One region of the Pseudarthrobacter sp. C1 genome, then DNA from elsewhere that is predicted to be linked to it. Evidence: riboswitches for the same ligand, from Rfam matches in the RefSeq annotation. Region 1 holds a riboswitch; each other region holds the start of a gene.
The links. A riboswitch is a leader RNA that binds a small molecule or an ion and turns the genes downstream of it on or off. The one in region 1 is predicted to bind cyclic di-AMP.
Positions count from the first base shown of each region.

Region 1 (2,194 bases):
GCCGACAGGATGGCTGCACCCTTGCCGCTGGCGGAAGCAGTGGGAGCGGCGGCCGGGGCCGAGGCCGTGGAAACCTTGGCCGTGACCTTGGGAGCAGCAGGCTGGGCGACGGGGGCCGGCTCGGCCTCCTGGACCTCGACAGGTGCGGGTTCTTCGATAACCGGGGCCGGCGTGGTGGTGACGGCGGGCTTTTCGAAGGTGATGTTGATCGTGGAGGCCGCGGAGATGGGGGCTTCGACGGCGGATTCAACTTCCAGGGTGGAAGCCGGAGCGGAGTCGCGCTGGACGTTGGAGTCGGCAGCGTTCGCCGCGATGCCGCTGGTCAGTACCAGGCCGGAAGCGGCGGCGATGACAGCGGCCTGGCGGCCTACGCCGCCGGCGTTCTCGCCGACAGCCTTGGCGATGATGGCGATTGAGCTGGTTTTGGTGACCTCGGCGCGATGCCGTGCGGTAGCACGAGTAGTCATCAGTTCTCTCTTTCGTTTTCCTCAGGCCGTTGTGGGCACCAAGGGATGTGGACGCGCCGGCATCTTGGGGGTACGCCGGCACGCCCCGAACGGGGATGTGGTGTTAGCGGAAAGCGTGGTGGAGCAAAGAAATAGTTCTTGGACCCGAGGGTCCAAGAACTATTTGCTGATGGTGAAGAACGAAGAGGTGCCGGTGGCGGCTACGGCGTGGAGCAGCGTGCCCTGGGAGGGGTTGAGCGCGCTGACCATCATGCCGTTGCCGACGTAGATGCCGACGTGCGCTCCGCCGTTCTGCATGACCAGGTCGCCGGGCTGCGGGGTGGAGGTGGGGGTCATGGCAGTCCAGGCGTTGACGCGGGGGATGCTGATGCCGGCCTGGGCGTAAACCCACTGGGTGAAGCCGGAGCAGTCCCATCCGGTGACCGGGCTGGTGCCGCCCCAGACGTAGGGGCTGCCAATGCCCGTGTAGGCGATGGCAGCAATGCCTGAGGTGGAAGCGGAAGAGACAGTCTTGGCCAGCTTGTCCGCTGCAGACTCCGAACTCGACGCTGCGCCCGTTTCCGTGGCGGTGGACTGTGGGCGCACCCGCTCCGGCTTCGGGGCGGCAGTGGTCTTGACCACGGGCCGCTCGAACGACACGGTGGCCGTGGGGGCTGCGGTGACTGCCAGGGCAGCCTGCGCGGAGCCGGACTCGGTGGAAGCGGAAACACCAGCGGTGGTGTCCGCTGCGTTGGCGGGCAGGCCCATGCTGAGGATAAGACCGGAAGCTGCGGCGATAACGGCAGCCTGGCGACCTACTGTCCCGGCATTGGCACTAACAGCCTTGGACATAGTGTCCAAGGGGTTGGTACGAACCGTTTGCGCACGGTGGCGCGCAGAATTATTGCGTGAAGACACGAAGGTAGCCTCTCCCAATGCCTGCGAGGTGAGCTGTCGGATTCGGATGGGAGTCACCCGGCCGCGCTGCTTCCAAGGAAGTTTTGCGACTTAACCCCAAGGTCTTAGCCAAAGCCAAGACCAAAATTGGTTCCCCCGCCCCTGCCAGACGATGAAATGCGAACGGACCTTGAGCGGTGGCAGAGTTAGGCAATCCGCACAAGAGCGTCAACTTCGGAAAAGTTGACGCGAGTTAGACGGTACAGCAGTTTTGAGTGAATGTCACATTCAGGTCACGGCAAGTCACGATCATCTGATAGTTCACCGTCACTTGACTACAGCCAGCCAGTCGGATCGACCACTTCGCCGTTGACCTGCACCTCGAAGTGGAGGTGGCAGCCCGTGGAGGCGCCCGTGGTCCCGCTAAGGGCAATTACGTCCCCGCGCGAGACGGTCTGCCCCTCCCTCACGCTGAAGGAGGAGAGGTGGTTGTACGTGGTTTCCAGGCCGTTGCCGTGGTCCACCACAACGCGGTTTCCGCCGCCGAACTGGTGCCAGCCCACGAAGGTCACGGTACCGGTGGCGGCAGCGAAGACCGACGTACCGCACTGGGCCACATAGTCCTGGCCGCGGTGGAAGTCGCCTGAGCCACCGGTGATCGGGCTGACGCGGTAGCCGAAGGGGGACGCTGTGGTCAGCGTGGCCAGTGGAGCGCCGAGGCTTCCTGCCGAGGCAGCACGTGACACCGAGCCGGCGGACTGGGCACTGAGAAGCTGCTTGAGCTTGCCGTCCGGATCCGCCTGGGTGACCACGGCGGAACGGCTGAAATCGATCTGGGCACCGGCCTCGGC
Region 1 covers NZ_JAYESK010000001.1:547,788-549,981, forward strand. Annotated here, with positions in the region: gene U7114_RS02395 (NlpC/P60 family protein) at 1-467, opposite strand, end outside; gene U7114_RS02400 (C40 family peptidase) at 627-1,298, opposite strand; cyclic di-AMP (ydaO/yuaA leader) riboswitch at 1,369-1,566, opposite strand; gene U7114_RS02405 (M23 family metallopeptidase) at 1,679-2,194, opposite strand, start outside.

Region 2 (2,194 bases), on a different contig from region 1:
CGAGAAGTCCTACATCGTTCCTGGCCTCGGCGACGCAGGCGACCGGCTGTACGGCATCGCAGGCTAAGGACATCGCAGGCTAAAGCCAGGCCTTTCCTGTTCCCGGCCGCAGGGCTAGCCTGTGCGGATGGACTGGAAACTGGAACTGGTGTTTGTCCCTGTGTCCGACGTGGACCGGGCCAAGGATTTCTACGTCAACAAGGTGGGGTTCAATGCCGATTTCGATCAGCGGCCCACGGACTCCATCCGCTTTGTCCAGCTGACTCCTCCCGGCTCGGCCTGCTCCATCTGCATCGGGGAAGGGCTCACGGACGCGCCTCCGGGTACCGGCTCGAACCTCCAGCTCGTGGTCAGCGACATCCAGGCTGCCTACGAGCACCTGAAGGGCAACGGGGTGGACGTGAGCGAAGTGGACGTGCAGGACTGGGGCCATTTTGTGTACTTCGCGGATCCGGACGGGAACCGGTGGGCCGTCCAGTACATCCCCGGCCGGGACGCGGGGGAGCAGCAGAAGTAGGTTACTGCATCCCGCCTAGTACCAGTTGTTCGACAAGTGGAAGTTCAGTGCACCACACGGCGACTGGTAGCGCTCCTGGATGTAGTTCAGGCCCCAGTTAATCTGCGTGCGGTAGTTGGTGAGGTAGTCGGCTCCGGCGCTGGCCATCTTCTCAGCCGGCAGGGACTGGACGATGCCGTAGGCGCCGCTGCTCGGGTTGGTGGCCGTGGTGGTCCAGTCCGATTCCTTGGTCCAGAGGGTCTGCAGGCACTGCATCTGGTCCGGAGCCCAGCCATAGGAAGCCAGCTGGCCTGCGGCGTACGCCTGGGCGCCTGCGGGATCATTAACCGCGACGACGGGTGCGGGCTCGGGTGCCGGGGCCGGAGCGGGTTCCGGCGCAGGAGCCGGTGCGGGCTCGGCAACGGGAGCAGGTTCGGCTGCCTGCGGGACAACGTTGATCTGCTCGGCTGCGGGCTCAGGCGCAGGGTTGGCCCGGATTTCGCTCTGCTCCATGCTCAGCTTGGAATGGGACTCCGAAGCCTGCGCCCCGGTGGCTGCCACGCGGGCACCCGTGTCGGTGGCCTGGCCCGCAGCGCCAACTCCAACAAGTAGGGCGCAGGATGCTGCCAGCAGCCCGGCGCGCCGGCCGACGGAGGGGAATTTGCCTGCTGCACGCGTGGAGCGTGCATCCGTGCCTGAATTCGGGCGTGGTTTTACAAGGAACTTGGACATAATAGATCGCCTCTCACACCTGCGGAGTTAGCTGTCGGGTTCGGATGAGGGCATCCGGCCGCACGGAAAAAACACGTGCAGGCTTAACCCCAAGGGCAGTCAGTGCCCGGGACGGTGGGTCCCCCGCCTCTGCCGTTGTTCAAGAGGAATCCGGGAAGTGGCAGAGCTTGGCGTCAACCCGGGATATGCGGCCCGAACGGGGACCGCACCCATTCGACGGTACAGGAGTTCAGCGCATAAGTCACATTTTGGTAACGGAGGTCACGATGACGGCGCGCCGCCTTGTGCCATTCCCCGCATGAGGGGTATCCGCAGGGCGAACTGCGTGCGGCCGGGTTGCGACGTCACCGTTACCCGTCCGCCGTGGGCCTCAACAATGGACTCGACGATGGACAAGCCCAAACCGCTGGTTCCTTCAGCGGCGGACGCGCCGGGCGCGCTGGTCCCCGCACGTGCCGCGTCTGCGCGGGCAAACCGGGCGAAGACCTGGTCCACGAACTCCGGCGGTATGCCGCCGCCGTCGTCCGTTACGGTCACCACTGCGGCGCCCTCCGGCGTTTTCTCCACCCCCGTTACCACCGTGGTTCCCGGAGGGGTGTGCTTGCGGGCGTTGGAGAGCAGGTTCATCAGCACCTGCCGCAGCTGGGACGGATCCCCGTTCACCACCACCGGCTCGTCGGGGAGCTCCAGCCGCCAGGTGTGCCCTGGCGCCATGACCTTCTCATCGCTGACGCCTTCCACCACCAGCTGGGTCAGGTCCACCTCGGCAAGCTTCAGCGGCTGGCCCTCGTCGAGCCGCGCGAGCAGCAGGAGATCCTCCACCAAAGCGGTCATCCGTTCCGACTGGCTTTGCACCCGTGCCAGCGACTTCTCCCCGTCCGGAGTGAAGTTTTCCGTCATTCTCATCAGTTCGGTGTAGCCGCGGATGGCGGTCAGCGGCGTGCGCAGCTCATGGGAGGCGTCAGC
Region 2 covers NZ_JAYESK010000013.1:9,715-11,908, forward strand. Annotated here, with positions in the region: gene upp (uracil phosphoribosyltransferase) at 1-67, shown strand, start outside; gene U7114_RS17515 (glyoxalase superfamily protein) at 128-517, shown strand; gene U7114_RS17520 (hypothetical protein) at 533-1,228, opposite strand; cyclic di-AMP (ydaO/yuaA leader) riboswitch at 1,234-1,394, opposite strand; gene U7114_RS17525 (HAMP domain-containing sensor histidine kinase) at 1,490-2,194, opposite strand, start outside.
Region 2: another riboswitch for cyclic di-AMP. It lies ahead of U7114_RS17520 (hypothetical protein); the one in region 1 lies ahead of U7114_RS02400 (C40 family peptidase).

Region 3 (2,194 bases), on a different contig from region 1:
GCAGGGTTGCCGGCCGGAGGATTTTCAGGTGCCGGATCGGCAGGAGCCGGACGCACGGGGGCGGGAGCAGCAGATGGCTGCGCCTTTGCCGCCGCGGCGGCTGCGGCAGCCCGTCGTCGTGCCTCTTCCCCGGCCGCGGCCCTTTTCGCCTCCTGCGCTGCTTCATAAGCGGCCAGAGCCGCCTGTCCACGCCGGAATTCACCCTCAACCGCCGCCGTCGTGCCCTTCAGGGACGCCAACTGCTCGGTCAGCTCCCGGCTGCGCTGCTGTTCTTCCGTAAGCTGGCGTGCCATGGCTTCCTGGGCCGATCGGGCCGCCGCAAGCTTTTCCGCCGCCTCGTCGGACAGCCGTTCACGCTCGGCCCGGGCGGCTTTCTCCTGATCGGCCAGCGAAGCCGTAACTTTCCCCGCGGCGGCTGCCTTGTCCACAAGGCCCGCCGTTTTGCCGCCCACCAGATGCACCACGTTGAGCCCGTGGACATTGTTGTTCCCGATCGCATCAAGGGCCACGAAGAACCCCATGTTCGTACCGCCCGTTTTGTAGGACTGGGCGGCCAGGGCTCCGATGCCCTTCCTGTGGCGGATGAGTTCGGCTTTGGCGGTCCCGGCCTGTTCCGCCAGCGACTCCACTCGGGCAGTGGATGCTGCCAACGCGGCATCAGCCGCTGCAGACTCAGCGGCTGACGCCACCGCCGCGTTGCCCAAGGCCTCCGACTGCGCCTGCAGCCCGTCCAACAGGCCTGCGATCATACCGATCTCTTTTTCCGTGCCGGCCTCGGTCAGCTTGGCCCGCTCCACGTCCTCCCACGAGGGGTAGCCACCAGGCGGAACGCCCTCGGCCGCGCCGGCCGGAGTCAGCCAGACGCTGCCGGCGAGGGCGGCGGCCAGCAGTGTCCCGGGCAGGCGGTGCCGGGCATTTAGAACGGAACGGGACATAGTTCGGAAGCTTACCGGCTTCAACCTTCACTTCAAGGATGAGGGGCCTGCATCGTTATACAGCAGAGACAAGCCATCGACTTTCCACGGTGAAAGCCTGAGCGTGCGCGCAGTGCCCGCGACCCAGAGTCGGTTCGTTTGCATAAACCGAGAGGAGAACCTCGCATGTTACCCAAACGTGACAATCGGCGCCGGGGCGGGTTATGGTCTTAAGGTGTCCCTCCCAGACGGGACATTCCCCTCAGCTTGCCGAGCCCTGCCGCTGAACCGGGAACCATCGCTATCCAGCTGGCAGGGACGGGGGAACCAAGTTTCCACGGCCTCTCAAGAGGCCTTGGGGTTAAGTCGCTGGCGCCTCCGTTCCTTTCGGAGTTGCTCCCGGCCGGGTATCTCCAGCCCGAACCCGACAGCTCACCCCGCAGGCATGGGAGAGGCGATCAACTGTGTCAAAAATTTCCACCACCGCCCGTCACCGCGCAACTCCGGCCCGCTCCATCGTCCTCGAAGGACTGGCTGTTTCGGCCAAGTCGCAGGCCAGGACCCTGGGCCGTCCGGCACTCGCCGTGGCAGCCGCATCCGGCATTGCTTTCGGCGTCGGCGCCCCGGCGCACGCCGGCGTGACCGGTCCGGACACCACCGAGACCACTAACGTCCAGGCCTCCGCCGCAGCAGTTGCAGCCCCCGCTGCGGCAGCCGGCACCGTCCACACGGTGGTAACCGGCGACACGCTGGGCGCCATCTCGTCCGCCTACGGCGTGGCCCTGGGCGATGTCCTGGCAGCCAACGGGCTTTCAATCTCCGCGGTTATCTACCCCGGCGACCAGATCCAGATCCCGGGTGCAGGCTACGCCCCGGCAGCTCCGGCCGCCGCACCCGCCCCGGCACCCGTCCAGACCGCCGCTGCCACGGCACCGGCGAACACGGGGATGAACTTGTCCTACGCCTCTGCCAGCACCGGCACGGGCACCGGAGCAGCAATTCTCGCCTCGGCTTACAGCCAGGTGGGCGTCGGCCAGGACTGCACCGCGATGGTGGAGAACGCCCTGCGTTCCGTTGGCCTGAGCGTCGGCGACCTGGCTCCCACCCAGTTCTTCCAGTACGGCACTGTTGTGGGTTCCCCCGCTCCCGGTGACCTCGTGATCACGGCCGGCCACGTGGGCGTTTACGCCGGCGACGGCCAGGTTGTCAGCGGCGGCGTGAACGGTTACAGCACCGAAGTCCACTCCATCAGCTGGCTGAGCGGCGCTTCCTTCGTCCGC
Region 3 covers NZ_JAYESK010000004.1:164,407-166,600, reverse strand. Annotated here, with positions in the region: gene U7114_RS08405 (lytic transglycosylase domain-containing protein) at 1-935, opposite strand, end outside; cyclic di-AMP (ydaO/yuaA leader) riboswitch at 1,175-1,375, shown strand; gene U7114_RS08400 (LysM peptidoglycan-binding domain-containing protein) at 1,379-2,194, shown strand, end outside.
Region 3: another riboswitch for cyclic di-AMP. It lies ahead of U7114_RS08400 (LysM peptidoglycan-binding domain-containing protein); the one in region 1 lies ahead of U7114_RS02400 (C40 family peptidase).